DNA from 2 places in the Aquincola sp. J276 genome. Region 2 is predicted to be linked to the other one. Evidence: riboswitches for the same ligand, from Rfam matches in the RefSeq annotation. Region 2 holds a riboswitch; the other holds the start of a gene.
What was found. A riboswitch is a leader RNA that binds a small molecule or an ion and turns the genes downstream of it on or off. The one in region 2 is predicted to bind S-adenosylhomocysteine.

Region 1 (15,998 bases), 220 kb from region 2:
GAACACGGCCGTGCCCTGCACCCGCGTGGGCGGGCTGATGAACACCGACTCGAGGAAGCTCTTGAGGTCGATGGCGTCGTCGCGCAGGCGCTCCGCCACCAGCTGGCGGCCGCGCATCCAGGTCGTCATCAGCGTGAACATGCCCAGGCCGATGACGATCGGGAACCAGCCGCCGGAGAAGAATTTCAGCAGGTTGGACGCGAAGAAGGTGACGTCGATGATGAAGAAGAAGCCGGTGGCCAGCAGGCACAGCGGCAGCGAGTACTTCCAGCCGTAGCGGATGACGTAGAAGGTCATCACGGTGGTGATGGTCATGTCCAGCGTGACCGCGATGCCGTAGGCATGCGCCAGGTTGGACGAGCTGCCGAACAGACCCACCGCCAGCACGATGAGCGCGTACAGCCCCCAGTTGACGAAGGGCACGTAGATCTGCCCCGTGTCGCGCACCGAGGTGTGCTTGATGTACATGCGCGGCAGCAGGCCCATCTGGATGGCCTGCCGCGTGACCGAGAAGGCCGCGGTGATCAGCGCCTGCGAGGCGATGATGGTGGCGCAGGTGGCCAGGCCCACCAGCGGCAGCGCCGCCCACTGCGGCGCCAGCAGGTAGAAGGGGCTGGCCGCCGCCTCGGGCTGCTCCAGCAGCAGCGCGCCCTGGCCGAAGTAGTTCACCACCAGCGCCGGCATCACGAAGCTGTACCAGGCGATGCGGATCGGCTGCTTGCCGAAGTGGCCGAGGTCGGCATACAGCGCCTCGCCGCCGGTGATGCACAGCACCACGGCCCCCAGCGCGATGAAGGCGGTGGTCGGATGCTCGGCGATGAAGCCCATCGCGAACACCGGATTGAGCGCCAGCAGCACATGCGGGTTGCGCAGGATGTGCGGCAGCCCCAGCGCCACCAGCACGATGAACCACACCAGCATCACCGGCCCGAAGAAGCGACCGATGCCGCGCGTGCCGAAGCGCTGCACCGCGAACAGCACGGTGATGAGCAGCAGCGTGACCGGCACCACCACGCCGTGCAGCGCCGGCGCGGCCACCTCCAGGCCCTCCACCGCCGACAGCACCGAGATGGCCGGCGTGATGACGCCGTCGCCGTAGAAGATCGCGGTGCCGAACATGCCCACCAGCAGCAGCGTCTGCCGCAGCGCGGGCCGTTCCTTCACCGCGGTGGTGGCCAGCGCCAGCATGGCGATCAGGCCGCCCTCGCCGTTGTTGTCCGCGCGCAGGATCAGCAGCACGTACTTCAGCGAGACGACGATGGTCATCGTCCAGAAGATCATCGACAGCACGCCCAGCACGTTGTCGTGCGTGACGGGCACGCGCCCTTCGGCGAACACTTCCTTCAGGGCATACAGCGGGCTGGTGCCGATGTCGCCGTAGACGATGCCCAGGGCGGCGAGCGTCAAGGCGGCCAGGGCGGCCGGGGAGCGGTTGGCGTTGTGAGAACCCACGAAGCGGCACCCCACCGGCGGGGGTCGGTCATCGAAACACGGCTATTGTGCTCGCCGGCCGTGCTGCACTGCAGCGCAAACCCTACTCGTAGACCTCGGCGTCCGGGTCGGTGGCTTCCAGCTCGTAGCTGGCGGCCAACATCGCCAGGCGGCCGATCACGCCGTACATGTAGAAGCGGTTGGGCGCGCTGGCCCCCGGCTTGGCGCCGGGCTTGGGCAGCTGGTTGTGCTCGGCGAAGGCCAGCGGCACATAGGAGGCGCCCGGGGTGTTCAGGTTCTCGTCGGTGCCGCGCTCGGCATGCACGCGGTAGAAGCCGCCCACCACGTAGCGGTCGATCATGTAGACCACCGGCTCGGCCACCGCGTCGTGCATGCGCTCGTAGGTGGGCACGCCTTCCTGGATCAGCACCTGCGACACGTGCTGGCCGTCCTTCACCTCGCTGAGCTTGCTGCGCGCGCGGCGGCTCAGCTCGGCCAGTTCCTTGGCGTCGCGCACCATCAGGATGCCCATGCCGTCGGTGCCGTTGTCGGCCTTCACGGCCACGAACGGCTTCTCGTTGATGCCGTATTCCTTGTACTTGCGCCGCACTTTGGCCAGCATGGCGTCGGCCTGCGTCTGCACGCACTCCAGGCCCTCGCCCTCGGTGAAATCGACCTGGCCGCACTGCGCGAACATCGGATTGATCAGCCACGGGTCCATGCCCATCAGCTTGGAGAACTTCTTGGCCACTTCCTCGTAGCTCTGGAAGTGGTTGCTCTTGCGGCGCACCGCCCAGCCCGCATGCAGCGGCGGCAGCAGGTACTGCTCGTGCAGGTTCTCCAGCACATGCGGCAGGCCGGCCGAGAGGTCGTTGTTCAGCAGCACGGTGCAGGGGTCGAAGTCCTTCAGACCGACGCGGCCACGGATGCGCTGCAGCGGCTCCACCGTCAGGTCGCTGCCGTCGGGCAGGGTGATGGTGGTGGGGCCGGTCAGGCTCTCGTCCAGCGAGCCCAGGCGCACGTTCAGCCCGGCCTGGTGGAAGATGTTCTTCAGCCGCTGCACGTTGGCCAGGTAGAAGCTGCCGGTGTGCCGCTCGGGCACCAGCAGCAGGTTCTTGGCCTCGGGGCAGATCTTCTCGATGGCCGCCATCGCGGCCTGCACCGCCAGCGGCAGCATCTCGGGGGTCAGGTTGTGCCAGCCGCCCGGGAACAGGTTGGTGTCCACCGGCGCCAGCTTGAACCCGGCATTGCGCAGGTCCACCGAGGTGTAGAACGGCGGCGTGTGCTCCATCCATTCCAGCCGGAACCAGCGCTCGATGGCGGGCATCGATTCGAGGATGCGCTGCTCGAGTTCGTTGATCGGCCCGGTGAGGGCGGTGATGAGATGCGGAACCATGCTGATCGCCCGTCTGCGCAGAGTGATGATCGATTCTAGGAGTGCGGCAGGTGGGGCCGGCCGGCCGGAACGCCAGGGGCCCCTTCCGCCACGGGCAAAAAAGGGCCGCCCGAAGGCGGCCCAATCGCTCTGTCGATCTGTCTGGCGCAGCGGCTTACTTGCTGTAGGCCGTCTCGCCGTGCGAGGTGATGTCCAGGCCTTCGCGCTCGTCTTCTTCCGGCACGCGCAGGCCGATGGTCAGGTCGACGATCTTGTAGGCGATCACCGAGACCACGCCCGACCACACGATGGTCAGCAGCACCGCCTTGGCCTGCGTCCACACCTGGCCGGCGATGGTGTAGGCGTCCGGGGCGATCATCGCCACCGTGGTCCAGTCGGCCACGGCGCTGGGGCCGCCCAGGTTGGGCGAATTGAACACGCCGGTCAGCAGCGCGCCGACGATGCCGCCCACGCCGTGCACGCCGAACACGTCCAGCGAGTCGTCCGCGCCCAGCATCTTCTTCAGGCCGTTGACGCCCCACAGGCAGGCGAAGCCGGCGATGAAGCCGATGATCAGGCCGCCGGCGATGCCGACGTTGCCGGCCGCCGGCGTGATGGCCACCAGGCCCGCCACGGCGCCCGAGGCGGCACCCAGCATGGACGCCTTGCCGCGCATCAGCGCTTCACCGATGCACCAGGCCAGCACGGCGGCGGCGGTGGCGAACAGCGTGTTGATGAAGGCCAGCGCGGCAAAGCCGTTGGCTTCCAGCGCGGAGCCGGCGTTGAAGCCGAACCAGCCCACCCACAGCAGCGAGGCACCGACCATGGTCAGCGTCAGGCTGTGCGGCGCCATGGATTCACGCCCGTAGCCGATGCGCTTGCCCACCATGTAGGCACCCACCAGGCCGGCGACCGCCGCGTTGATGTGCACCACGGTGCCGCCGGCGAAGTCCAGCGCGCCCCATTGCCAGATCAGGCCGGCCTTGGCGGTCATCGCGTCGGCCACGTCGGCGCCGCTGTAGGCGTCCGGGCCCATCCAGAACCACACCATGTGCGCGATGGGCGTGTAGCTGAAGGTGAACCAGATGGCGGTGAACAGCAGCACGGCCGAGAACTTGATGCGCTCGGCGAAGGCACCGACGATCAGCGCGCAGGTGATGCCGGCGAACGTGGCCTGGAAGGCGGCGAACACGATCTCCGGGATGACCACGCCCTTGCTGAAGGTGGCTGCGTTGGCGAAGGTGCCGGCGGTGTTGTCCCACACGCCCTTCATCATCAGGCGGTCGAAGCCGCCGATGAAGGCATTGCCCTCGGTGAAGGCGAGGCTGTAGCCGTAGATGGCCCACAGCACGACGATCATCGCGAACGTGACCATCACCTGCATCAGCACCGACAGCATGTTCTTGCTGCGCACCAGGCCGCCGTAGAACAGGGCCAGGCCGGGCACGGCCATCATGATGACCAGCAGCGTGGACAGCATCATCCACGAGACGTCGCCCTTGTTGGGAACGGGTGCGGCAGCCGCGGCTTCGGCCGGGGCCGAGGCTGCATCGGCAGCCGGAGCGGCCGCGGCCGGTGCGGCGGCGGCGTCAGAGGCAGCTTCGGCCGGTGCCGTCGCCGCCGGTGCCGAGGCGGCATCAGGCTGCGCCGCGGCCATCCCTCCGATGCCCAGGAGCGACAAGCCCAGGGCCAACGAGACAATCAGTTTTTTCATGGGTGCTTCTTTTAGTGTTGGGCGTCGTCAGAGCGCGTCCTTGCCGGTCTCGCCGGTGCGGATGCGCACCACCTGCTCCAGCGGCGACACGAAGATCTTCCCGTCGCCGATCTTGCCGGTGCGCGCCGAGGCCTCGATGGCCTCGATCACCCGGTCGACGATGGCGTCATCCACCGCCGCCTCGATCTTCACCTTGGGCAGGAAGTCGACGACGTACTCGGCACCCCGATAGAGCTCGGTGTGGCCCTTCTGGCGGCCGAAGCCCTTGACTTCCGTCACCGTGATGCCCTGAACGCCAATGCCGCTCAAGGCCTCACGCACTTCGTCGAGCTTGAACGGCTTGACGATGGCGGTCACCATCTTCATGGTTGCTTTCTCCCGTTGGATCAAAAGGTGTGCCGAACGCCGATGACGACGCCGGTCGAGCAGGACAACTCGCCGCAGACCGGCGATGAAGAGAGCCCCGACCGGTGACGGCCGAGCGACTGAGCAACTTTTTGCAGCTTTTGTGCCAACAAGCCGTTTCGCCCCCCGCGCCCCAGCGCAGGGCACCCGCCGGCACACCGCACCACCAGCCAGCGCCGGCCGCACCAGACGGGTGAATGCGCCGAAAGTGCACCGTTGCGGTGCCAGTTGTTCTGGCGTTTGAGGGCCGGCGGACCATTGGAGAATGGCCGCGTCGCCGTTCGGACACCTGTTGCAACCCCGCCAAGGAGGTCCGGCATGACGCTGGCCATCGTTGCGAGCCGTGCGCTCGACGGGCTCGACGCCCCCGCCGTGCAGGTGGAAGTGCACCTGGCCAATGGCCTGCCGGCCCTCACGCTGGTGGGCCTGGCCGACACCGAGGTGAAGGAGGCGCGCGAGCGGGTGCGCGCCGCCCTGGCGCACAGCGGACTGGGCTTTCCGCATAACAAGCGCATCACGGTCAGCCTGGCGCCGGCCGACCTGCCGAAGGAGTCCGGCCGTTTCGACCTGCCGATCGCACTGGGCATCCTGGCGGCCAACGAGCAGATCGACGCTGCCCGGCTGGCGCGCTACGAGTTCGCCGGCGAGCTGTCGCTGGCCGGCGAGCTGCGGCCGGTGCGTGGCGCCATCGCGCTGGCCTTCGCCGCCCGCCGGGCCGGCGCGCAGCGGGCGCTGGTGCTGCCCTGGGAGAGCGCGCAGCAGGCGGCGCTGGTGGACGGCGTGGTGCTGCATGGCGCACGCCACCTGATGGACGTCGTGGGCGCGTTGCAGCCCGGTGACGAGGCCCAGCCGCTGCCACGCGCCGAACGCAGCCCGCCGGGCCCCGCGTCGCCCGGGCCCGACCTGCGCGACGTGCGTGGGCAGGCGGCGGCCAAACGGGTGCTGGAGGTGGCGGCCGCCGGCGGCCACAGCCTGTTGATGATCGGCGCGCCGGGCACCGGCAAGTCGATGCTGGCGCAGCGGCTGCCCGGCCTGCTGCCGCCGATGGACGAGGACGAGGCGCTGGCCAGCGCGGCGATCGCCAGCCTGGGCAGCAAGGGTTTCGACCTGGCGCGCTGGCGGGTGCGGCCGGTGCGTGCGCCGCACCATTCGGCCAGTGCGGCGGCCCTGGTGGGCGGCGGATCACCACCGCGGCCAGGAGAGATTTCGCTGGCGCACGGGGGCGTGCTGTTCCTGGATGAACTGCCGGAGTTCCCGCGCCTGGCGCTGGAAGCGTTGCGCGAGCCGCTGGAAACCGGCCGTATCACCCTGTCGCGCGCGGCGCGGCAGGCTACCTACCCCGCCCGGTTCCAACTGGTGGCGGCGATGAACCCCTGCCCCTGCGGCTTTCTCGGCACGCCGGCGGGGCAGCTGCGGCAGTGCCGCTGCACGCCCGACCAGGTGGCGCGCTACCAGGGCCGGCTGTCCGGCCCGCTGCTGGACCGCATCGACCTGCAGGTGGAGGTACCCACCATGGCGCCGGCCGAGCTGATGCGCGCGCCGGAGGGCGAGCCCAGCGCCGCCGTGGCCGCGCGGGTCGCGCTGGCGCGCGAGCGGCAGCTGCGCCGGCAGGGACGCATCAACGCCGAGCTGGAAGCCGCCGACGTGCCGCTGCACTGCCAGCCCGACGCCGCCGCAGCCGCGCTGCTGCAGCGCGCCGCCGAGCGCCTGGGCTGGTCCGGCCGCGGCCTGCACCGCAGCCTGCGCGTGGCCCGCACGCTGGCCGACCTGGCAGGGGCCGACGCGATCGGCGTGGCGGAGATGGCCGAGGCGCTGCAGTACCGGACGTCGGTGGTGGGGCGCTGAGCCCGTGGCCGTCAGGCCATGAAACCCAGGTTGCGCTTGCTGGCGTCGAAGTTCGCCAGGTTGGGGAACACGTCCATCAGCTGACCGTCCGACAGGCCGAACCAGCGGCCCAGGGTGCCGCCGAGCTGCTCCACCGACGTGGTGGGCAGCAGGGCGCCGTTGGCGATCTGGTCGGGGCTGTTGAAGCCGCCCCGGCCGTCGGGCAGGCCCAGCTGCGGGAAGGTGCCGTACAGGTCGCGGCCGCGCACCGCACCGCCGAGCACGAAGTGGTGCGCGCCCCAGCCATGGTCGGTGCCGTCGCCATTGCTGGTGAAGCTGCGGCCGAAGTCGCTGGCGGTGAAGGTGGTGACGCTCTCGCGCAGGCCCATCGCGCCGAGCACGCCGTCGAAGTACGCCAGCGCGTGCGACAGCCGCGCCATCAGGTCACCATGGACACGGTTCTGCGCATCGTGGGTGTCGAAGCCGCCCAGGTTGACGAAGAACACCTGGCGGCGCACGCCCAGCGTGTCGCGCGCCGCCATCAGGCGGGCCACCACCTGCAGCTGCTGCGCCAGCGGGTTGAGCGCGCGGCTGCCGTTCACCGTGTCGTACCAGAGCTGCGAGGTCGCCACGCCGGCGGTCGCACCCGGTGCGTCGTACGGCGCCTGGTTGGCGGCCGGCAGCGCGGCGGAGACCAGCTGCTCGGCATCGATCGAGCGGCCGACGATGGCCGCATGGTCACGGGCCAGCAGGTCGCTGGTGCGGGCGTTGCGCATCACGTTGCGCATGCCGTTCATCGCCACCGCGCTGCCGAACAGCGTGGTGGCGCCCTGCCCGCCGATGCGCATGGCGCCGCTGCCGGCCGACACCTGGTACTGCAGCACGCTGCGGCCGGCCAGCCACACGGCGCTGCCGGCGGCGGAGATGGAGGTGAAGGTGGCGCCGCTGTTGGCGGACATCAGCAGGTCGCCCATGCGGCCGCCCCAGCCCGCGGTGCTGCCTTCGGCGCCCAGCGTCTGCCATGCGGCCTGCTGGTCGTTGTGCGAGAACAGGCTGGCCGGCCGCGGGAACGAGGCGGTGTTGTAGTCGGCGCGCGTGGTCGGGCGCACCAGCGGGCCGATGTTGGGCAGCACCGCCAGCCGGCCGGCGGCGAACAGGTCGCGCGCGCCGGTCATCAGCGGATGCAGCGCGAAGCTGCGGCCTTGTGCGTTCACCGGGTCGAGCGCCAGCACGCCGCCCAGCCGGTCGGGCGAGCCGATGGCGGCGGTGGCCACCGGCGCGGTGCCGGCCGCGCGCAGGTTGATCGGGTCGGGCGCCTGGTTGCGCACCGTGGTGTACGCCTGCCAGGAAGCGGCGTCGGTGGGCAGCACCATGTTGAAGGCGTCGTTGCCGCCGTTGAGGAAGACGCACACCAGCGCCTTGTAGTCGCCGGCGGTCTGCGCGCTGGCAGTGCCCATCGCGGCCAGGTTGAGCGCCAGCGGCGTGGCGGCGGCACCCAGGGAGGAGAGCGCGGCCGCCCGTTGCAGGAAGGCGCGGCGGGAAGCGTTCACGGAGCGGTCCATGGTCATTTCTGCACGAGGAATTCGGGGGACACCAGCACCAGGAAGGTGGCGATGAGCGCGCGGTTGCGTCGGGCGTTGGCGATCTGGGTGGCATTGCTGCCGTCGGCGCGGGCGGCGGGGATGGCCACCGACTGCACGGCGGTCAGCAGCTCGCCGCGCAGGGCGGCGGGCGCGGCGGCGCCCATCAGGCGGGTGGCCACGCGGTCGACCAGTTCATCGGGGCGGTCGGCCACGGCCTCCTCGCCGCTGAGGTCCACCTGCACGTCGCGGCGGGCGGCCTTGCCGTCCAGGCCCTGCATGCCCCAGCCCGACTGCACGCCACCGCGCATGTAGTTGGCGTAGCCGGCCACCGACGATTCATGGGTGAGCTGCAGTTCCGGCGTGGTCATGCCGGCGGCGCCGGACAGCGTGCCCGGCGCCACATAGCCCGGACGGAAGAAGTTGAAGACCGACGGCGAGCGCAGCGGCGTCTGGCCCAGCGCGGTGGCGGCGTCGTCGGTGTTGCTGATGAGCCAGCTGCCCGAATCGGAGGTGGCGCCCAGCGCACGCAGCGTGGCCGTCAGGCGCAGCACCGGCTCGCGCAGCTTGCCGAAGGCGGGATCGGCCAGCGCCGCGCTGCCGCGGGCCTCGCTGTCCAGCAGGATGGCCTTGACGGTCGCCTTCAGGTCGCCGCCCGAGCCGGTGAACGCCGCCGACACGCGGCCCACGTAGGCCGGGCTGGGATGGCTGGTCACCAGGCGCTGGATGAGCTGGCGGCCGATGAAGGGGCCGACATTGGGGTGCGCGGCCAGCGTGTCCAGCGCCGCCTTCAGGCTGGCGGCCGGCTGCGCCGTGCCCTGGGCCGGCACCACGGCGCCGAGGAAGCGCTTCTCGCTCACCGAATGGAACTGCGGATAGCCCTGCATCGGCTTCCACAGGCGGTCGGGGTCCTGGTAACCAGTCGCGCCCCAGAAGCGGTTGTTGTGGGTGTCCGGGCCGGCGTAGCTGAAACCGGTGAACACCTTGGCCAGGCCGGCGATGTCGTCGTGGGTGTAGGTGGCGATCGGCGCGCCGTTGCCGTCGAGCTTGCGGCTGCCGTCGGCGTTGAGCTGGTGCAGGCCGATGGAGAACAGCTGCATCACCTCGCGCGCGAAGTTCTCGTCGGGCACGCGACCCGCCGCGACGTTCTCCTTCTGGTTGCGCAGGTGCGAGAGGTACAGCCCCATCGCCGGATGCAGCGCCACGCCTTCCAGCACCTGGCGGTAGCTGCCGAAGGCGTTGCCGCGCAGCATGTCCATGTAGGCCGCGACGGCGCGGGTGTTGTTGGTGACGGCGTCGTTCTGGAACGAGACGACGAAGATCTCCGACAGCGCGAAGGCCACGCGCATGCGCAGCTGGGCGTCGGTGGTCACCGCCTCGCGGTAGAAGGCGTCCAGCACCTCGCGCTGGCCGGCCGACTTGGTGGCATCGGCCGCCTGGATGGCGGCGTGGGCGGCGTCCCAGCTGCTGCGCAGCGAGCCGCCTGGGCGGGCGAACTGCTCGTCCAGCCAACCCTGGTAGCCCAGGGCCAGCACACGCTCGATGTCGGCCGGCGTGGCCCCGAAGGTGGCCTGGGTCAGGAAGCGCACCGCATCGGCACGCGTGGGCGTGCCAGACGGGGTGGAGGCCTCCAGGGAAGGTCCGGTCGGTGCCGGCGCAGCCACGCCGCCGCCGGTGGCGGGCGCATTGCCGGCGGGCGGGCCGCTGTCGGCCCCCACGGCGGGCGAGGCGCCCGAACCGACGGCCGTCTCGCCGCCGCCGGAGCCGCCACCGCCGCCACCGCAAGCCGCCACCAAGCCGGCGGTTGCCGCCACTGCCACCCACCGCATGCCGCGTTGGAACCACGGACGGCGCAGCGCCGTCGTCGATACCTCGTTCACCATCGCCCCTGAGCAGGCACTGGCCTGCGTGTCTCAGAGGCTTATCGGCAGGGCTGGCAAGGCGCCGAAGCGGGCTGAACGCCGGAAGCGCCGGGGCTTCGGCGGAGTTGCAACAGAACGCGTCGGAAGGCCGGAGTAGCCGGCCGCTACCCCAGCAGCGGCGCCAGCGCCCGGCGGGCGTCGCGCTCGTCCAGCGCGTTGCGGGCCTGCCAGTCGGCCAGCTGGTCGTCGCCGATCTTGCCGACGTTGAAGTACGTGGCCTGCGGATGCGCCAGGTAGAAGCCGCTGACGCTGGCCGCCGGCTTCATCGCCAGGCTCTCGGTCAGCTCCATGCCGACGTCGGCCGCGTCCAGCACGCGGAACATGTCGCGCTTGGGCAGGTGGTCGGGGCAGGCCGGGTAGCCCGGCGCGGGGCGGATGCCGCGGTACTTCTCGGCGATCAGCTCCTCGTTGCTCAGCGCCTCGTCGGCCGCATAGCCCCAGAAGTCGGTGCGCACCCGCTGGTGCAGCCGCTCGGCGAAGGCCTCGGCAAAGCGGTCGGCCAGCGCCTTGAGCATGATGGCCGAGTAGTCGTCGTGGTCGTCGAGGAACTGCTTCTCCTTCTTCTCCACGCCCTGCGCGCTCACCGCGAACAGGCCGACGTAGTCCGGCTTCGTGCCCTTGGGCGCCACGTAGTCGGCCAGGCAGCGGTTGGGCCGCTTCACGCCGTCGACCACCGGCCGCACGCTCTGCATGCGCAGCCCGCGCCAGGTCATCAGCACCTCGGTGCGCGATTCGTCGGCGTAGATCTCGATGTCGTCGTCGTTCACCGTGTTGGCCGGATACAGGCCGATCACGCCATGGCACTGCAGCCAGCGGCCCTCGATCAGCCGCTGCAGCATGCGCTTGCCGTCGCTGAACACCCGCGTGGCCGAGTCGCCCACCACCTCGTCGCGCAGGATCTCGGGGAAGCGGCCGGCCAGGTCCCAGGTCTGGAAGAAGGGCGTCCAGTCGATGCAGGCGGCCAGCTCGGCCAGGTCGTAGTTGCGGAACACGCGGCGGCCGATGAAGCGCGGCTTGACCGGCGTGAAGCCGGCCCAGTCCACCGGCGTCTTGTTGGCGCGCGCCTCGGCCAGCGTCACCAGCGGCGTGGCCTTCTTGTTGGCGTGCTGCTCGCGCACCTTGGCGTAGTCGGCGGTGATGTCGTCGATGAACTTGGCGGCGCGCTCGTCCGACAGCAGCTCCGAGCACACGCCCACGCTGCGCGAGGCATCGGGCACGTACACCACCGGGCCTTCGTAGTGCGGCGCGATCTTCACCGCGGTGTGCACGCGGCTGGTGGTGGCGCCGCCGATCAGCAGCGGCACCTTCTTGCTGCGGAAGAAGTCGTCGCGCTGCATCTCGGCGGCCACGTACTGCATCTCCTCCAGGCTGGGCGTGATGAGGCCGGACAGGCCGATGATGTCGGCGCCCTCCTCGCGGGCCTTCGCCAGGATCTCCTGGCAAGGCACCATCACGCCCATGTTCACCACCTCGTAGTTGTTGCACTGGAGCACCACGGTGACGATGTTCTTGCCGATGTCATGCACGTCGCCCTTGACGGTGGCGATGACGATCTTGCCCTTGGGCTTGGCGTCGCCGCCCGCTTCCACCAGCAGGCGCTTTTCTTCCTCGATGTAGGGCAGCAGGTGGGCCACGGCCTGCTTCATCACCCGCGCGCTCTTGACCACCTGCGGCAGGAACATCTTGCCGGCGCCGAACAGGTCGCCCACCACGTTCATGCCGGCCATCAGCGGGCCTTCGATCACGTGCAGCGGCCGGCCGCCGTCGGCGCGGATCTGCTGCCACACCTCCTCGGTGTCGTCGACGATGAACTCGGTGATGCCGTGCACCAGCGCATGCGACAGCCGCTCGGCCACCGGCAGCGTGCGCCAGGCCAGGCGGGCGGAGTCGTCCTTGGCCGCGCCCTTGGCCGATTCGGCGATCTCCACCAGCCGCTCGCCCGCATCGGGCCGGCGGTTCAGCACCACGTCTTCCACGCGCTCTCGCAGCACCGGCTCCAGGTCGTCGTACACGCCCACCATGCCGGCGTTGACGATGCCCATGTCCATGCCCGCCTGGATGGCGTGGTACAGGAACACGGTGTGGATGGCCTCGCGCACCGGGTCGTTGCCGCGGAAGCTGAAGCTCACGTTGCTGACGCCGCCCGACACCTTCGCGCCCGGCAGGTTCTGCTTGATCCAGCGGGTGGCGTTGATGAAGTCGACCGCGTAGTTGTCGTGTTCCTCGATGCCGGTGGCGATGGCGAAGATGTTGGGGTCGAAGATGATGTCCTCGGGCGGGAAGCCCACCTCGTCCACCAGCATGCGGTAGGCGCGCTCGCAGATCTCGATCTTCCGCTGGTAGGTGTCGGCCTGGCCCTTCTCGTCGAAGGCCATCACCACCGCGGCCGCGCCGTAGCGGCGCACCAGGTTGGCCTGCCGCTTGAACTCCGTCTCGCCTTCCTTCAACGAGATGCTGTTGACGATGCCCTTGCCCTGGATGCACTGCAGCCCGGCCTCGATCACCGACCACTTGGACGAATCGACCATGATCGGCACCCGTGCGATCTCGGGCTCGCTGGCGATCAGGTGCAGGAAGCGCACCATCGCCGCCTGCGAATCGAGCATCGCCTCGTCCATGTTCACGTCGATCACCTGGGCGCCGTTTTCCACCTGCTGGCGGGCCACGGCCAGGGCGTCCTCGAACTGCCCGTTGAGGATCATGCGGGCGAAGGCCTTGGAGCCCGTGACGTTGGTGCGCTCGCCGATGTTCACGAACAACGAGCCTGCGCCGATGGTCACGGGCTCGAGGCCGGCCAGGCGCAGCGGGGCGGGTTGGGGGCGGTGGGGCAGGCTAGCGTCGGACATGGCGGAATCCAGGAATCCGGCACGGCGAGTCGGCTGCGGCCCACCCGCAACGTCGTCCGTGCCGGGTGAGCGTGGTTGCACACGGCGGAAGGGCCGGTGTCCGAGCCTGGCAGCCGGTGTGGCCGTCGCAACGCTCCTCGGACAGGGGCGCGATTTTAGCGACCCGGCCTGCCCCGCCTGCACAATGGTCCAAGCACATGAACTTCAGCAGGAGATGACGCGATGCAGTGGTGGAATCGATCAACCCCGGTCGGTATGGCGCTGCTGGCAGCCGCCGTGCTGGCAGGCTGCGGCACCCGGGTGCCGCTGGACCAGCCCACGCCCCGCATGACGGTGCCGCCGCCGCCGCTGCCCGAGCCCCCGCCGCCCCTGCCCTTGCCCCCGCGGCCACGCCGATGCCGGTGGCGCCTTCGGCCGAGGCCGCGCTGCCGCCGGCCCCGCCGGCATCGGAAGCCGCACCGCCTTCCACCACCACCCAGACGCAGCCGGGCGTGCCGCTGCTGCCGCCCGAAAACGGGCCGCTGATGACCGAACAGCGCTGGCTGCAGCAGTGGTTCGAGGGCACGCCGGTGGTGATCGCGCCGCAGGGCGACGGCACGCTGCTGGTGGAAGTGCCGGCCGAGTTCTGCTTCGACGTGGGCGCCTCGGCCGTCAAGCCGCCGCTGGCCGCGGTGCTCACCCGCGTGCGCAGCAGCCTGGAGCGCCAGCCCAGCCTGCAGATGCGCATCGAGGCGCCGGCCGAATCGGGCGGCCCCGGCTCGCTGGCGCGTGAGCGCAGCACCCGCGTGCGCGAGCACTTCTACAGCGCCGCCATCTCGCCCACCCGCATCACCGAGGCCGATGGCCTGCCCGGCGCGCCGGTGCGGCTGGTGATCAACGGCGGCACCGGCGGCTGACGGCGCGGTTCACCGCCCGCAACACCGCTTACATGGCGCAGCGCGTCCGGGCCCGCGGGCCGCGCTGCAATCGGGCGATGACCACGATGTTCACGCACTCCCCTCGCCCCATGTCCCGCCGCACCGCGGCTGCCGCCTGCGTGGCCGCCGCGCTGCTGGCGTCCGGCTGCGCCACCGGTCCGCAAGGTGGCAGCGCCGGCAGCACGCCTGCCGGCAGCGAGGCCGACCGCCGAGCCGCCGCACCGGCGGCCCTGATGGCCGAGCAGCAATGGCTGCAGCAATGGTTCAGCGGCACGCCGGTGGCGATTGCGCAGGAGCGCAGCGGCGCGCTGCGGGTGGACGTGCCGGATGCCTTTGCCTTCGATGCCGGCCAGGCGGCCGTCAAACCGGCGCTGGCCGCGGTGCTGGACCGGGTGGCGGAAAGCATGCGCCGGCGCGACCTGCTGGTGCTGACGGTGGCGCCTCCCGCGGGGGCGAGGCCGGGCTGGGACGGCGCCGGGTGGAGTCGATGACGCGCCACCTGACCGGCCGCGGCGTGGACGCCGGCCGCATCGCGCCCGCGGCGGCCGATGGGCCGGTGGTCGGCCTGCGGCTGCGCGTCAATCCGGCCGCCGGCGCCTGAGCCCGGCCGGCCGGCCGATGCGGATCAGGCGGCTTCGGCCGCCTCGGCTTGCACCAGGCCGCTGAACAGCGGATCGCGCCGGCTGCGCGGCCGGTAGGCCGACACCCGCTGCGCGATGGCGGCGATGTGGTCGGGCGTGGTGCCGCAGCAGCCGCCCACGATGTTCAGGAAGCCGCTCCTTGCGAACTCTTCCATCAACCCGCCGGTGACGTCGGGCGTCTCGTCGAAGCCGGTGTCGCTCATCGGATTGGGCAGGCCGGCGTTCGGGTAGCAGGAGATGGCGGTGTCCGGCGCCGCCTTGCCCAGTTCCTCGATGTAGGGGCGCATCAGCGCCGCGCCCAGCGCGCAGTTCAGGCCCACCGCCAGCGGCTTGGCATGCCGCACCGAGTGCCAGAAGGCCGTGACCGTCTGGCCCGACAGGATGCGGCCGGAGGCGTCGGTGACGGTGCCGCTGATGATCACCGGCAGCCGCTCGCCGGTGGCTTCCATCAGCTCGTCCAGCGCGAAGATCGCCGCCTTGGCGTTCAGCGTGTCGAAGATGGTCTCGACCAGGAACAGGTCGCAGCCGCCGTCCAGCAGGCCCTGGGCCTGCTCGTAGTAGGCCGCGCGCAGGGCTTCGAAGGTGACGTTGCGCGCCGCCGGGTCGTTGACGTCGGGGCTGATGCTGGCGGTGCGCGGCGTGGGGCCCAGCGCGCCGGCCACGAAGCGCGGCTTGTCGGGCGTGCTGGCCGCGTCGCAGGCTTCGCGAGCGATGCGGGCGGCGGCCACGTTCATCTCGTACGCCAGGTCCTGCAGGCCGTAGTCCTCCTGCGCGATGGAAGTGGCGCCGAAGGTGTTGGTCTCGATCAGGTCGGCCCCGGCCGCCAGGTACTGGTCGTGGATCTCGCGGATCACGTCGGGCCGCGTCAGCACCAGCAGGTCGTTGTTGCCCTTCAGGTCCTTCGGATGGTCCTTCAGTCGCTCGCCGCGGAAGTCGGCTTCCGTCAGCTTGTACCGCTGGATCATCGTGCCCATGGCACCGTCGATGACGACGATGCGTTGCTTCAGCAGCTCGGGCAGTTCGGCGGCGCGGGTGTAGTTCATGCGCCCGATTCTAGGGACGGCGCTTCATCCACGGCGACGTAGGCGGAATCGCCGAAGGTGAGCGACTCGGGCCGGCCCACGCCGTCGGCCCACAGCGCCATCAGGTGCGGCAGCATCGGCTTGGCGAACAGGAAGCCCTGCAGCTCGTCGCAGCCCAGCGCATGCAGAACGTCGCGCTGGCCCGGGGTTTCCACGCCTTCGGCCACCACGTTCAGGCCCAGCGCATGGGCCAGTCGCACCACCGCTTCCACGATGGCGCGGGCATCGGCGCTGGTCTCCAGGTCGCGCACGAAGGCGCGG
Region 2 (14,440 bases):
GCGCTGCGCCCAGGCGTCGGGAACGCCCTTGATCGACAGGTTAATGCTCATGGCAGCTCCGGATCCGGAATGGCGCCATTCTGACGCCATTCCGGAACGCCGTGCAGGTCAGGGGCCGATCAGTACCGGTAGGTGTCCGGCTTGTACGGGCCCTGCTTGCTCACGCCGATGTAGGCCGCCTGTTCGTCCGTCAGCTCCGTCAGCATCGCGCCCACCTTCTTCAGGTGCAGCCGCGCCACCTTCTCGTCCAGGTGCTTGGGCAGCACGTAGACCTGGCCCGACTGGTAGGCGTCGGGGCGGGTGAACAGCTCGATCTGCGCGATCGTCTGGTTGGCGAAGGACGAGCTCATCACGAAGCTGGGGTGGCCGGTGCCGCAGCCCAGGTTCACCAGGCGGCCCTTGGCCAGCAGGATGATCCGCTTGCCGTCCGGGAAGATCACGTGGTCGACCTGCGGCTTGATCTCTTCCCACTCGTACTGCTCGAGCGACGCCACGTCGATCTCGTTGTCGAAGTGGCCGATGTTGCAGACGATGGCCTGGTCCTTCATCGCGGCCATGTGCTCATGGCGGATGACGTCCTTGTTGCCCGTGGTCGTCACGAAGATGTCGGCCTTGTCGGCGGCGTATTCCATCGTCACCACCTTGTAGCCCTCCATCGCGGCCTGCAGCGCGTTGATGGGGTCGATCTCGGTCACCCACACCTGGGCGCTCAGCGCGCGCAGGGCCTGGGCCGAGCCCTTGCCCACGTCGCCGTAGCCGGCCACGCAGGCCACCTTGCCGGCGATCATCACGTCGGTCGCGCGCTTGATGCCGTCCACCAGCGATTCACGGCAGCCGTACAGGTTGTCGAACTTGCTCTTGGTGACCGAGTCGTTGACGTTGATGGCGCGGAACAGCAGCGTGCCCTTGGCGCTCATCTCCTTCAGGCGGTGCACGCCGGTGGTCGTCTCTTCAGTCACGCCGATGATCTGCGCGCTCTTGCGGGTGTACCAGCTGCCGTCCTCGGCGATCTTGGCCTTGATGGCGGCGAACAGCTCGCGCTCTTCCTCGCTCGTCGGGTTGGCGATCACCGACAGGTCCTTCTCGGCCTTCTGGCCCAGGTGCATCAGCAGCGTGGCATCGCCGCCGTCGTCCAGGATCATGTTCGGGCCTTCGCCCTCGGTGCCCTTGGCGCCGAACTCGAAGATGCGGTGGGTGTAGTCCCAGTAGTCCTTCAGCGACTCGCCCTTGTACGCGAACACCGGCGTGCCGGTGTCCACCAGCGCGGCAGCGGCATGGTCCTGGGTCGAGAAGATGTTGCACGAGGCCCAGCGCACCTGGGCGCCCAGGGCCTGCAGCGTCTCCACCAGCACGGCGGTCTGGATGGTCATGTGCAGCGAGCCGGTGATGCGCGCGCCCTTCAGCGGCTGGCTCTTCGCGAATTCTTCGCGGATGGCCATCAGGCCGGGCATCTCGGTCTCGGCGATCCGGATTTCCTTGCGGCCCCAGGCAGCAAGCGACGGATCGGCGATGGCGAAGTCTTGGGTGGGCTTGAGAACGGCGTTCATTGGGGGCTCCAGGTCAACGGGCCCGCCGAATCGCGGTCAAGGGAGGCGTGGGAACCGGCTCACCCTGGACACGACACGTGCGGGTGAGCGCTGTTGCAATCCGCGGGCGGCAGGCCTGCCGCGGCGGGGTCCGAGCCTGGGGCACTGGATGTGCCTTGCAACGCTCCTCGGAAGCGGGGATTGTAATCAGCCGCGGAATTCCTGCAGGCGATCGAAGGCCGGTGGGCTTGCACGGAGGCTGGCCGCGGGCAGCCTGTGCAAGACTGCACGGATGCCTGTTGCAAGCAGTTCACTTCCCTGGTCGGCCGCGCCGGCCGACGCGCTGGCCGGTGTGCTGGGCGTGTTCACCGACATCGACGACACCTTGACCGAGGGGGGCGCCATCGACCCGCCCGCGCTGGCCGCGCTGCAGGCGCTGGACGCGGCCGGCATGCCCGTCATCGCCATCACCGGCAGGCCGCTGGGCTGGAGCCGCGAGTTGGCCGCCACCTGGCCGCTGCGCGCGGTGGCCGCCGAGAACGGCGCGGTGGCGCTGATCCGCCAGGACCAGGGCTGGCACACCGTCTACGCGCAGGACGAGGCCACCCGCGCCGCCAACACGCCGCGGCTGCAGGCCGCCGCCGCCCGCGTGTTGCGCGAGGTGCCCGGCGCCACGTTGGCCCGCGACAGCGCCGGCCGCGTGACCGACATCGCCGTGGACCACAGCGAGTTCAGCCACCTGCCGCCCGAGGCCATCGCCGAGGTGGTGCGGGTGATGCACGCCGAAGGCATGCACTGCAGCGTCAGCTCCATCCACATCAATGGCTGGTACGGCGCGCACGACAAGTGGAGCGGTGCGCAGTGGATGCTGCGCACGCTGTTCGGCCGCGCGCTGGCGCCCGAAGCGGACCGCTGGATCTACGTGGGCGACTCCACCAACGACCAGGCCATGTTCGGCCGCTTCGCGCTCAGCGTGGGCGTGGCCAACCTGCTGCGCTTCGCGGCCGAGCTGCACACCTGGCCGGCGTATCTCACGGCTGGCGAGCGCGGCGCCGGCTTCGCCGAGGTGGCGGAGCGGCTGCTGCAGGGCCGGCGCGGGTGAGCACCGCGCGGCCAAGCCCGGCGCCGGCCGCCGATGCGCCGCAGCCGGCGCGGCTGGGCATCGCCATCTCGCTGGCCCTGGCGGCGGCGGTGTCGCTCGGCCTGGCGCGCTTCTCCTACGCGCTGCTGCTGCCGCCGATGCGGGCCGACCTGGGGTGGAGCTACTTCACCGCCGGCGCGATGAACACGGTGAACGCCGCCGGCTACCTGGCCGGCGCGCTGCTGCTGCCGCGCGCGCTGGCGCGCTGGGACGCGCGGCATGTGCTTCTGGCCGGCGGCGCGGGCGCCGCGCTGGCGCTGGCACTGCATGGGTTGGTGGCGGGCGACGGCCTGCTGTTCATGCTGCGCTTCCTGACCGGGCTGGCCAGCGCCGCCACGTTCGTCGCAGGCGGCTTGCTGGCCGCACGGCTGGCGCAGCGCGCCACGCGGCCCGGCCTGGTGCTGGGGCTGTACTACGGCGGCACCGGCCTGGGCATCGTGCTGTCCGCGCTGGTGGTGCCGCCGCTGGCGGGCGGCGCGGCGGCGCATGCGTGGCAGCACGCCTGGCTGGCGCTGGGCGCCCTGGCCGCGCTGTGCACCGCCATCACCGCCGCCACCACCGGCACGCTGGCGGCGCATCCATCGGCGGCGGGTGGGGGGCAGCGGGTGCGCTGGGCCGCATTCGGCTGGCTGCTGGCTGGCTACCTCATGTTCGGGCTGGGCTACATCGGCTACATGACCTTCGTGGTCACGCTGCTGCGCGAGCAGGGGCTGGCGCCGCGGCTGATCGTGGCCTTCTACGTGCTGCTGGGGCTGGGCGTGGTGGCCTCGTCGTGGCTGTGGGCCGGGCTGCTGCAGCGCTGGCGCGGCGGCCAGCCGCTGGCGCTGCTCAATGGGCTGCTGGCGGCGGCCACGCTGCTGCCGGTGGTCAGCGCGCATCCGGTGGCGGTGTTCGCCTCAGGCGCGCTGTTCGGGGCGGTGTTCCTGTCGGTGGTGGCGGCCACCACCGCCTTCGTGCGCCACAACCTGCCGCCGGCGGCCTGGCCGGCGGGCATCAGCGCCTTCACCATCGTATTCGCGGCCGGGCAGATCGTCGGGCCCAGCATCACCGGCTGGGTGGCGGACGGCCCGGGCGGCCTGGCGCGCGGCTTCGTGCTCTCCGCCGCTGCGCTCGCCCTGGGTGCAGGCCTGGCGCTGAAACAGCGCCCGCTCGGCTGACGCAGGATGTTGGAGGGTGCGACGGCGTCAGCCGGCGCCGGGTGCCCGATCCTCTTCGATGAGCGGCGCCATGTTCAGCATCTGAACCGGGCCGAAGATGGTCGAGAACGCCACGTCCTTGGCGTCGCGGCCGGCGGCGATGCGCACCAGGTCCTCCACCGGCGACATGCGCGTCGGGTCGAACATCATCCACTCGCCGCCGAGGTAGGCCTCGAACACCGCGTGGAAGTCGGGCGGCGGCTCCTCGAACTTGGCGTAGCCCACCACCAGCCGCGCCGGGATGTTCAGCGCGCGGCAGAAGGTGACGCCCAGGTGCGCGAAGTCGCGGCACACGCCCGCCCGGCTGCGGAAGACGTCGGCCGCCGTGGTGGTGGCGGTGGAGGAGCCGGGCCTGTAGTCGATGTTGTCGTGGATCCAGTCGGAGATCGCCTGCACGCGCTGGTAGCCCGGCGGATGCTGGCCGAACATCTTGAAGGCCGCATTGCCCAGCAGGTCGCTTTCGCAGTAGCGGGTGGCCATCAGGTGGTGGAGCACGCAGTCGGGCAGCTCGTTCACCGGCACCTCGGGCGCGCTGGTGTTCCATACCCGAGGCGCCACCTGCACCGTGGCCGCATAGTGCACCGTGAAGTTGCCGGCCGGCGCCTGCAGCCGCAGGAAGCGGTGGTGCTCCAGCGGATCGGGGTACACATGGCTGTCGATCATCGGATCCAGCGTCAGCGCCTCGGCCAGCACCTGCTGGTCGCGCCCGTGCTGCGCATGGATCTGGAACAGGAAGCTGGTGGGCTGCTGCAGCTGGTAGCCCAGCGTGCAGTCGATCTTGAACCGGCGCGAGGGCGGCGGCGCGGCACCCGGGCCGGTGGCGCGCTGGCGCCTGGGCTTGGCCGGTTCCGCGACTTCGATGTGGGAGGGCGCGGGTCGTTTCCTGGTGGCGGTGGTCATGATGGTGGAGCGGTGACGCGAAAGAGCGGGAGGGCGCGTCGACGACGGGCCGGCGCGGCAACGCATTGCAACGCCGGGCCGGCTGGCGGCCCATCGGCGCGCAGGTTCCTGCTTTGTAGGAAGCCGCCGCGCGCGATCAGGTCTGCGCCTCGCGTGCCAGAAAGTGGTGCATGCGCTGCAGTTCTTCGTCCAGCGCGGCGGCGAATCCGCTGTCTTTTGGTGCGCTCTCCACATAGCCGAACGAAGGCACCAGCACCCCCTGCCGCACCGACACATTGGCCCAGCCGATCACCCGGTCGCGCCACAGCAGCGGCAGCGCGTAGTAGCCCCATTGGCGCCGCGGCGCCGGGGTGTAGGCCTCGAAGCGGTAGGCCCAGCCCCACAGCAGCTCGAAGCGCAATCGGTCCCAGACGATGGGGTCGAAGGGCGCCAGCAGCCGCACCTGGTCGGCCGGCTCATGGCGGGCGCTTTGCGGTCGCTCGCCGTCGGGCCACAGCCACTTCACGCCGTCGACAGTGGCGCTGGGCAGGCTCGCGCGGGCATGGGCCAGCGCGGCGCGCAGCTCGGCCCCCAGCTGCGGCGCGCCGTAGCCCAGGTGGCTGACGAGCTGCCCGAGCGTGCGCGCCGGCAGCGGTGCGTACTTGTCCAGCACCAGGGCCAGCAGCGCCGCCGCGCGTTCGGCGGGCGAGCGGCCATCGTCGGCATGGGCCGCGACCGCATACACCCGCACGCCGGCATCGCGCCGCGCCACGCGCAGCAGGCCGCGGTAGTGCATGCCGTCCAGCAGGTGGGTGATCTCGTTGGACTGCCCGCCCCAGGCATTGGTGGTGCGGCCATGCTCGAAGGCGGCCTGCACCTCGCGCGGATGGCTGGGGCCGTGCTCGCGGATGAAGGCCAGCACGCTGGCGGCGCGCCGCTGCTGCGTGCCGTCCCACACTCGCCTGGCGGTGCGCGGATGCATCAGCGCCAGGTGCTCGCGCGGCAGGAAGCCGTAGTTCACCAGCGCGTCTTCCTCGATGGGCAGGCGCGGGTAGCGCCGTTCCAGGTCGCCGGCGCGGTAGTCGCGCACGCGGTGGCGCAGCGTCAGGTCCTGCGCGCGGGCAGGCGCGCGGATCGGATCGGCCTGCACGAAGCCCAGCTGCCGGATGGCCGCGGGCAGCGTCGTGGGCGTGAACAGCGTGCGGGCAACGGCGTGGCGCCGCAGGTGGTCGAGGGTGACGGGCTTGGTGGCCATGGGCGACGGGGGGCGCCATGAAAAACGGCACCGGGGTGAGCGGTGCCGTCGATTCTGGCGGGGTCAGGCGCGGCAGCGCCGAAGGGCTATCGACCTGCCGCTGCGCGCAGGGCAGCGGCCTTGTCCGTGCGCTCCCAGGTGAACTCGGGCTCCTCGCGGCCGAAGTGGCCGTAGGCCGCCGTCTTGGTGTAGATCGGCCGCAGCAGGTCCAGCATCTGGATGATGCCCTTGGGCCGCAGGTCGAAGTGCTCCTGCACCAGCGCGGCGATCTGGTCGTCGGGGATGACGCCGGTGCCTTCGGTGTAGACGGTCACGTTCATCGGGCGGGCCACGCCGATGGCGTAGGCCACCTGGATCTGGCACTGGCGCGCCAGGCCGGCGGCCACGATGTTCTTGGCCACGTAGCGCGCGGCATAGGCGGCCGAGCGGTCCACCTTGGTCGGGTCCTTGCCCGAGAAGGCGCCACCGCCGTGCGGGCAGGCGCCGCCGTAGGTGTCGACGATGATCTTGCGGCCGGTCAGGCCGCAGTCGCCCTGCGGGCCGCCGATGACGAAGCGGCCGGTCGGATTGATCAGGTACTTGGTGTCCTGCAGCCACTCCTTGGGCAGCACCGGCTTGATGATCTCCTCGATCACCGCCTCGGTGAACGACGCCTTCATCTTGCTCTGCGTCTCGCTCTGGTCGGGGCTGTGCTGGGTGCTCAGCACGACGGTGTCGATGCTGTGCGGCTTGCCGTCGACGTAGCGCATCGTCACCTGGCTCTTGGCGTCGGGGCGCAGGAAGGGCAGGCGGCCGTCCTTGCGCAGCTGGGCCTGGCGCTCCACCAGCCGGTGGGCGTAATAGATCGGCGCGGGCATCAGCTCGGGCGTCTCGTCGCAGGCGTAGCCGAACATCAGGCCCTGGTCGCCGGCGCCGGTGTTCAGGTGGTCGTCGCTGGCATGGTCCACGCCCTGGGCGATGTCGTTGCTCTGCTTGTCGTAGGCCACCAGCACCGCGCAGCCCTTGTAGTCGATGCCGTACTCGGTGTTGTCGTAGCCGATGCGCTTGATGGTGTCGCGCGCCACCTGGATGTAGTCCACGTGCGCGTTGGTGGTGATCTCGCCCGCCAGCACCACCAGGCCGGTGTTGGTCAGGGTCTCGGCGGCCACGCGGCTGCGCGGGTCCTGGGTGAAGATCGCGTCCAGGATCGCATCGGAAATCTGGTCGGCCACCTTGTCGGGATGGCCCTCGGAGACGGACTCCGAGGTGAAGAGAAAGTCGTTCGCCACTTGCTTAAACTCCGTGAGTTGGTTGGTTCCTGCGCGTTGCCGGCCAGGAAACTCTGGAGAGCGGCGAACGCTTTAGCAGCATTTGTTGAGCCCCGGCCTGAAAGCCTGGAACCCGGCGCCCGGGCTGTTTCGGCCCTGGCGCATCGCCCCGCAAGTTGTTCAGTAACTCGGCGATGCGCCAATTATAGGAACCATGCTTTCTTTCATTCGCTGGATATCGAGGCGGCCCTTGCGCCTTCTCCACGGGGCGGGCTCCTTGCTGGGCTGGCTGGCCTGGGCGGGCTCGTCCTCCTACCGGCGGCGCTGCCGCGAGAACGCCGATCTGGCCGGCCTCACCCGCGCGCAGCAGCGTGCCGCCATCGGCCAGGCCGGCCGGCTGGCGGCCGAGCTGCCCTGGCTGTGGCTGGGCCCGGCTGCGCAGCCCATCGAGCGCTGGTGCCGCTGGCAGGGCGCCGAGCTGATCGACGAGGCGCTGCAGGCCGCCCGCGGCCTGGTGCTGCTGACGCCGCACATGGGCAGCTTCGAGGTGTGCGCCCAGGCCTATGCCGAGCGCTTCGGCGCGCGCCGGCCGATGACTGCGCTGTACCGCCCGGCCCGCCAGCCCTGGCTGCGCGAGCTGGAGGAAACCGCGCGCGCCCGCCCCGGCCTGGCCACCGCGCCGGCCTCGCTGGCCGGCGTGCGGCAGATGATGCGGGCGCTGCGCAAGGGCGACACCATCGGCCTGCTGCCCGACCAGGTACCGCCCGAAGGCATGGGCGTGTGGGCGCCGTTCTTCGGCAAGCCCGCCTACACCATGACGCTGGCCACCCGGCTGCTGCTGCAGACCGGTGCCACGCTGCTGCTGATGTGGGCCGAGCGCCTGCCCGGCGCGCAGGGCTGGGTGCTGCATGTGAGCGCGCCTGCCGAGCCCATGCCCGCCCAGGCCGCGGACGATGAGGCGCTGCAGCTCGCCTGCGCCGCCTTCGTCAACCGAGAAATGGAACGCCTGATCCGCCAATCCCCGTCGCAGTACCTCTGGGGCTACCACCGCTACCGCACGCCACGCGACTCGCTGCCCACATGAGCCATCTCTCCGCCCGCTTGACGCTGGCCTTGCTGTGGCTGCTGCACCTGCTGCCGCTGGGCCTGCAGGCCTTCATCGGCGCCCAGACCGGCCGCCTGCTGCATGCGCTGGCCGGCTCGCGCCGCCGAATCGCGCGCCGCAACGTGGCGCTGTGCTTTCCCGAGAAGAGCGCGGCCGAGCAGGATGCGCTGGTGCGCGAGCACTTCCGCTGGCTGGGCCGCAGCCTGCTGGAGCGCGGCCTGCTGTGGTGGGCCTCGCCACAGCGGCTGCGCCGGCTCATCCATGTGGAAGGCGACGTGAAGCTGGCCGAGACCGCGGGCCGCCCGGTGATGTGGCTGGTGCCGCACTTCATGGGGCTGGACGTGGCGGGCTCGGCCACCCAGCTGTTCCAGAGCCGGCTGGTGGGCTCCATCTACCAGGCGCAGAGCAACGCGGTGTTCGACGCCGCCATGCGCCGCGGCCGGGTGCGCTTCGGCCAGGGCGACATCTTCTCGCGCAAGGAAGGCCTGCTGCCGCTGATGCGCGCCATCCGCCAGCGCGGCTTCATGTTCTTCAACCTGCCGGACATGGACTTCGGCCGCCGCGAGGCCGCCTTCGTGCCGTTCTTCGGCGTGCCGGCGGCCACGCTGCTGGCGCCTTCCAAGCTGGCGCGGGCGCTGGACATGGTGGTGCAGCCGGTGGTGGCCGAGATGCTGCCCGGCGGCCAGGGCTACCGCGTGCGCTTCCTGCCGCCTTGGACCGACTTCCCGACCGACGACCCGGTGGCCGACGTGGCCCGCATGAACCGCTGGATCGAGCAGGAAGTGCGGCGCAATCCGGCGCAGTACCTGTGGGTGCACAAGCGCTTCAAGACCCGGCCCGAGGGCGAGCCGAAGCTGTACCGATAATCGACCGATGCGACTGAAGTTCACCAAGATGCAGGGCGCGGGCAACGACTTCGTCGTGCTCGACGGCACCGCCGCGCCCGTCGACCTGCAGCCCGAACAGGCGCGCGCGCTCGGCGACCGCCGCTTCGGCGTGGGTGCCGACCAGATCCTGGTGGTGGAGCGCAGCGGCACGCCGGGCATCGATTTCCGCTACCGCATCTTCAACAACACCGGCGACGAGGTGGAGCACTGCGGCAACGGCGCGCGCTGCTTCGTGCGCTACGTGCACGAGCACGGCCTGACCGACCGCCGCAGCGTGCGCGTGGAGACGATGAACCGCGTGATCGAGCTGCATTTGCAGGACGACGGCCGCGTCACGGTCGACATGGGCGAGCCGGTGTTCGACCTGCTGGAAGTGCCCTTCGATTCCACCGGCCTCACGCCGCGCGCCGAAGGCCACGGCCTGCTGTGGCCGGTGGAGGTGCAGGGCCATCCGGTGGAGCTGCACATGGTGTCCATGGGCAACCCGCATGCGGTGCAGCGCGTGGCCAACGTCGACAGCGCGCCGGTGCTCACGCAAGGTCCGCTGATCGAGCACCACCTGCGGTTTCCGCAGCGGGTGAACGCCGGCTTCATGCAGGTGGTGGACCGCGGCCGCATCCGGCTGCGCGTGTACGAGCGCGGCGCCGGCGAGACGCTGGCCTGCGGCACCGGCGCCTGCGCCGCCGTGGTCTCGGGCATCCTGCTGGGCTGGCTCGACGGCCGCGTGGACGTGGAAGCCCGGGGTGGCACCCTCACCATCGAATGGGCCGGCCCCGGCCATCCGGTGCTGATGACCGGCCCGGCCGAGACTGTTTTCGAAGGGGAAATCGAACTGTGAGCAATCCATTGGGCACGTCGGGCATCACCGAGACCGACATCGCCAACTACCTGGCCAACACGCCCGGCTTCTTCGAGCGCAACGCCGAGCTGCTGGCCAGCATCCAGCTCACCAGCCCGCACGGCCAGCGGGCCGTCTCGCTGCAGGAGCGGCAGATGGAAATGCTGCGCGACCGCATCAAGGGCCTGGAACACAAGATCGTCGAGATGATCCGCAACGGCCAGGACAACGTGGCCATTGCCGACCGCCTGCACCGCTGGACGCGCGCGCTGATGGACACCGCCGATCCGGCCGAGCTGCCCGCGGTGCTGGTGTCCCAGCTCAAGCACCAGTTCCTGATTCCGCAGGCCGGCGTGCGCGTGTGGGGCGTGGACGAGCGCTATGCGGACCTCCCCTTCGCGCAGGGCGTGAGCGACGACGCCCGCAGCTTCGCCAACAGCCTGACGCTGCCCTACTGCGGCGTGAATTCCGGCTTCGAGCCGGTGCGCTGGCTGGACGACCCCGGCACGGTGATGTCGATCGCCCTGGTGCCGCTGCGCCGCGGCGACGTGGCCTTCGGCCTGGTGGTGCTGGGCTCGCCCGACCCCACGCGCTACAGCGCCGACATGGGCACCGAGTTCCTCATCCGCATCAGCGAACTGGCCGGCGGCGCGCTGGCGCGCCTGCTGCCCCAAGGATGACCCAGCCCGCGGCGCAGCCCGAGCCGCTGCCCGACGACCTGCGGGCCTGGCTGCAGCACCTGGAAGTGGAGCGGCGCCTGGCGCCGCGCACGCTGGTTCTCTACACCGAGGCGCTGCGCCGGCTGGTGCGCGCCGCGCAGGCCCATCCGATCGAGCTGCTGCAGGTGCAGAGCCACCATGTGCGCCGCTGGGCCGCGCAGCTGCACGGCCAGGGCCTGGCGCCACGCAGCATCGCCATCGTGCTGGCCGCCTGGCGCGGCCTGTACCGCTGGTGGGGCGACAACGGCCGCGTGACGCACAACCCGGTGGTAGGCGTGCGGGCGCCCAAGGCCGGCCGGCCGCTGCCCAAGGCCTTGTCGGTGGACCATGCGGTGGCGCTGGCCGACCACCAGCCCACCGACGCCGACCCCGCGCTGCGCGCGCGGGACCATTGCATCGTGGAGCTGCTGTACGGCTGTGGCCTGCGTGTGGGCGAGCTGGTGGCGCTGGACGTGCGCGGCAGCCCGCAGGCCGCCGGCTGGATCGACGCCGAGCCGGCCGACGAGGCCACTGCCCATGTGCTGGGCAAGGGCAGCAAGCGGCGCAGCGTGCCGGTGGGCGGCGCCGCGCGCACCGCGCTGGCGGCCTGGCTGGCGCTGCGCGGCACGCTGGCCAAGCCCGACGAGCCGGCGCTGCTGGTGAGCCGCCGCGGCACCCGCATCACCGCCAGCCAGGTGCGCTCGCGGTTGAAGGCCATCGCGCTGCAGGCCGGACTGCCGGTGCATGTGCATCCGCACATGCTGCGGCACAGCTTCGCCTCGCACCTGCTGCAGTCCAGCGGCGACCTGCGCGCGGTGCAGGAGCTGCTGGGGCACGCCAGCATCGCCACCACACAGGTTTACACGCGGCTCGATTTCCAGCATCTGGCCCAGGTCTACGATGCCGCCCATCCCCGGGCCCGCAAGCGAAGCGGCTGATCCGCCCAGGGTGGCTCTTTTGGGCGATGCCAACGCACAGCCCCTGCGCCGACACTGCCGGCCTGAAGCAGTGCAGGACAAGCAAGACGTGAACTCCAAGACCGATCCCATCTCCTGTGCCGTTGCCGCGGTGGGTACCCTGGTGCTGGGCATTGCGCTCACCGGGCTGTACCGCGCGGTGGAGGCACCCCAGTCCGCCGCCGCGCCGGTGGCCGCGCCCACCGTCACGGTGAAGAACCAGCAGGCCGCCCCCGCCGCGACGGTGCCGGTAAGCCAGCAGGCCACGCCCGCCACGCCGCGCGGCTGACGGCGGCGGCGACAATCGCCGCATGAAAAAGATCAAGCTGCGCGAAGGCCGCGAGCGCTCGCTGCTGCGGCGCCATCCCTGGGTGTTTGCCGGCAGCGTCGTCAGCGGCAAGGCCGATGCGGGCGAGACGGTGCGCGTGGAGTCCGACGAAGGCAAGTTCCTCGCGTGGGCCGCCTACAGCCCCGAATCCACGATCCGCCTGCGGGCCTGGAGCTTCGACGAGCATGAGCGCATCGACCGCGCCTTCTTCGAGCGCCGCCTGCGCACCGCCATCGCGCTGCGCGACTGCCTGCCCATCGCCAGCGACGGCCGCCGCCTGGTACACGGCGAGGCCGATGGCCTGCCTGGCCTGGTGGTCGACCAGTACGGCAACACGCTGAGCGCGCAGTTCCTGGCCACCGGCGCCGAACGCTGGAAGCCGGTGATCGCCGAGCTGCTGCTGCAGATCACCGGCTGCAGCCGGCTCTACGAGCGCTCCGACGCCAGCGTGCGCGAGCTGGAAGGCCTGCCGCATGCCAGCGGCTGGCTGCGCCGCACGCCCGCCGGCGAGGCCGACGACAACAGCAGCCTGGTGATCCACGAGCACGACTGGCGGCTGCAGCTGGACGTGGCGCTGGGCCACAAGACCGGCTTCTACCTCGACCAGCGCGACAACCGCGCGCGCTTTGCCGAGCTGGTGGCGCACTTCGGCGCGCAGCGGGTACTCAACTGCTATTGCTACACCGGCGGCTTCACCGTCGCTGGCCTGAAAGGCGGCGCCACCCAGGTCACCAGCGTGGATTCGTCCGGCCCGGCGCTGGAGATGGCGCGCGCCAACGTGCGGCTCAACGGCCTGGACGACAGCCAGTGCGCCTTCGTCGATGCCGACGTCAACAAGTACCTGCGCGAGCATAAGGCCGCCGGCCACCGCTTCGACGCCATCGTGCTCGACCCGCCGAAGTTCGCGCCGACGGCCGCCGCCGCCGACCGCGCCGCCCGCGCCTACAAGGACATCAACCGGCTGGCGCTGGAGCTGCTGGAGCCGGGCGGCCTGCTGTTCACCTTCTCGTGCTCGGGCGGCATCAGCGCCGACCTGTTCCACAAGATCGTGGCCGGCGCCGGCATGGACGCGGGCGTCAACGGCATCCTGCTGGACCGCCTGTCGGGCGCGTGCGACCACCCGACCACCATCGAATTCCCCGAGGGCGAATACCTCAAGGGCCTGGTGATCGTCAAAAGCTGATCGTGGTGGAGAACTTGGCGCGCTCCACGCTGAAGTAGCTCTTCACGTTGCGCACGTTGGCGTCCTGGGTGAAGAGGCGCTCCACCAGCTGGTTGTAGGCCGCCATGTCGGCCACGCCGACGATCAGCACGAAGTCGGGGCCCGCGGAGGTGCGGTAGCACTGCTGAACGCCGTCGTCGGCCACCGCCCTTTGCTGGAAGGCCGCCAGGTGCTCCGCGCCCTGGCGGTCCAGCGTCACTTCCACCACCGCAGTGAGCTGCGGCCCCAGCCGCTCGGCCGACAGCAGCGCCACCCGGCGTTCGATGTAGCCCTCGTCCACCAAACGCTTGACGCGGCGCAGGCAGGTGGCGGGCGACACATGCGCTGCTGCGGCCAAGTCCTGGTTGGTACGTGAAGCGTCGGTTTGAAGCAACGCGAGCAGGCGGCGATCAATGTCGTCGAGTGAGGGCATGAGAGATTGTTTCGATTGAAAGCCTGTTTTGCACCAAATCACCATGCTGGCCGTGACGTAATTCTGGTCGTCACTCAAGCGCCAATTTCGCAAGAAAATTTCATGCTGTGACGCCTAGCATTCCGTCCATCGTGATCCCAAGAGGGCTTGAACCATGTGTGGCATCGTCGGCGCCGTCAGCACCCGCAACATCGTCCCCATCCTCGTCGAAGGCCTGCGGCGGCTGGAATACCGCGGCTACGACTCCTGCGGCCTGGCGGTGCACCAGGACGGCCAGCTGCGCCGCGCCCGCAGCACCGCCCGCGTGGCCGAGTTGGAAGCGCAGGTGACGCAGGACGCCATCAGCGGCGGCACCGGCATCGCCCACACCCGCTGGGCCACCCATGGGGCGCCGGCGGTGCACAACGCGCATCCACACATCTCGGGCAACCGCATTGCGCTGGTACATAACGGCATCATCGAAAACCACGACGAGCTGCGCGACGAGCTGACGGCCAAGGGCTTCGAGTTCACCAGCCAGACCGACACCGAGGTCATCGCGCACCTGGTCAACCACCTGTACGACGGCGACCTGTTCGAGGCGGTGCAGCAGGCCGTCAAGCGGCTGCGCGGCGCCTACGCCATCGCGGTGTTCTGCCGCGACGAGCCGCACCGGGTGGTCGGCGCGCGCGAGGGCTCGCCGCTGGTGCTGGGCCGCGGCGAGGGCGAGAACTTCCTCGCCTCGGACGCGATGGCGCTGGCCGGCGTCAC

Region 1: it holds a riboswitch for S-adenosylhomocysteine, as region 2 does, so the genes downstream of both, metH (methionine synthase) here and ahcY (adenosylhomocysteinase) in region 2, are expected to answer to the same signal.

The regions. Positions count from the first base shown of each region.
Region 1 is NZ_JAJONC010000001.1:3,012,018-3,028,015, reverse strand. It holds gene LRS14_RS13900 (potassium transporter Kup) at 1-1,407, opposite strand, end outside; gene gshA (glutamate--cysteine ligase) at 1,535-2,827, opposite strand; gene amt (ammonium transporter) at 2,982-4,520, opposite strand; gene LRS14_RS13885 (P-II family nitrogen regulator) at 4,548-4,886, opposite strand; gene LRS14_RS13880 (YifB family Mg chelatase-like AAA ATPase) at 5,244-6,770, shown strand; gene LRS14_RS13875 (DUF1501 domain-containing protein) at 6,782-8,299, opposite strand; gene LRS14_RS13870 (DUF1800 family protein) at 8,314-10,158, opposite strand; gene metH (methionine synthase) at 10,356-13,097, opposite strand; S-adenosyl-L-homocysteine riboswitch at 13,158-13,242, opposite strand; gene LRS14_RS13860 (hypothetical protein) at 13,493-13,993, shown strand; gene LRS14_RS13855 (hypothetical protein) at 14,104-14,505, shown strand; gene LRS14_RS13850 (homocysteine S-methyltransferase family protein) at 14,640-15,698, opposite strand; gene LRS14_RS13845 (bifunctional diguanylate cyclase/phosphodiesterase) at 15,695-15,998, opposite strand, start outside.
Region 2 is NZ_JAJONC010000001.1:3,228,080-3,242,519, forward strand. It holds gene LRS14_RS14965 (FitA-like ribbon-helix-helix domain-containing protein) at 1-51, opposite strand, end outside; gene ahcY (adenosylhomocysteinase) at 120-1,547, opposite strand; S-adenosyl-L-homocysteine riboswitch at 1,626-1,722, opposite strand; gene LRS14_RS14975 (HAD-IIB family hydrolase) at 1,819-2,628, shown strand; gene LRS14_RS14980 (YbfB/YjiJ family MFS transporter) at 2,625-3,824, shown strand; gene LRS14_RS14985 (transglutaminase family protein) at 3,852-4,763, opposite strand; gene LRS14_RS14990 (DNA glycosylase AlkZ-like family protein) at 4,900-5,997, opposite strand; gene metK (methionine adenosyltransferase) at 6,084-7,265, opposite strand; gene LRS14_RS15000 (lysophospholipid acyltransferase family protein) at 7,459-8,328, shown strand; gene LRS14_RS15005 (lysophospholipid acyltransferase family protein) at 8,325-9,215, shown strand; gene dapF (diaminopimelate epimerase) at 9,223-10,074, shown strand; gene LRS14_RS15015 (DUF484 family protein) at 10,083-10,754, shown strand; gene LRS14_RS15020 (tyrosine recombinase XerC) at 10,751-11,710, shown strand; gene LRS14_RS15025 (hypothetical protein) at 11,799-12,017, shown strand; gene LRS14_RS15030 (class I SAM-dependent rRNA methyltransferase) at 12,040-13,239, shown strand; gene LRS14_RS15035 (Lrp/AsnC family transcriptional regulator) at 13,229-13,690, opposite strand; gene glmS (glutamine--fructose-6-phosphate transaminase (isomerizing)) at 13,845-14,440, shown strand, end outside.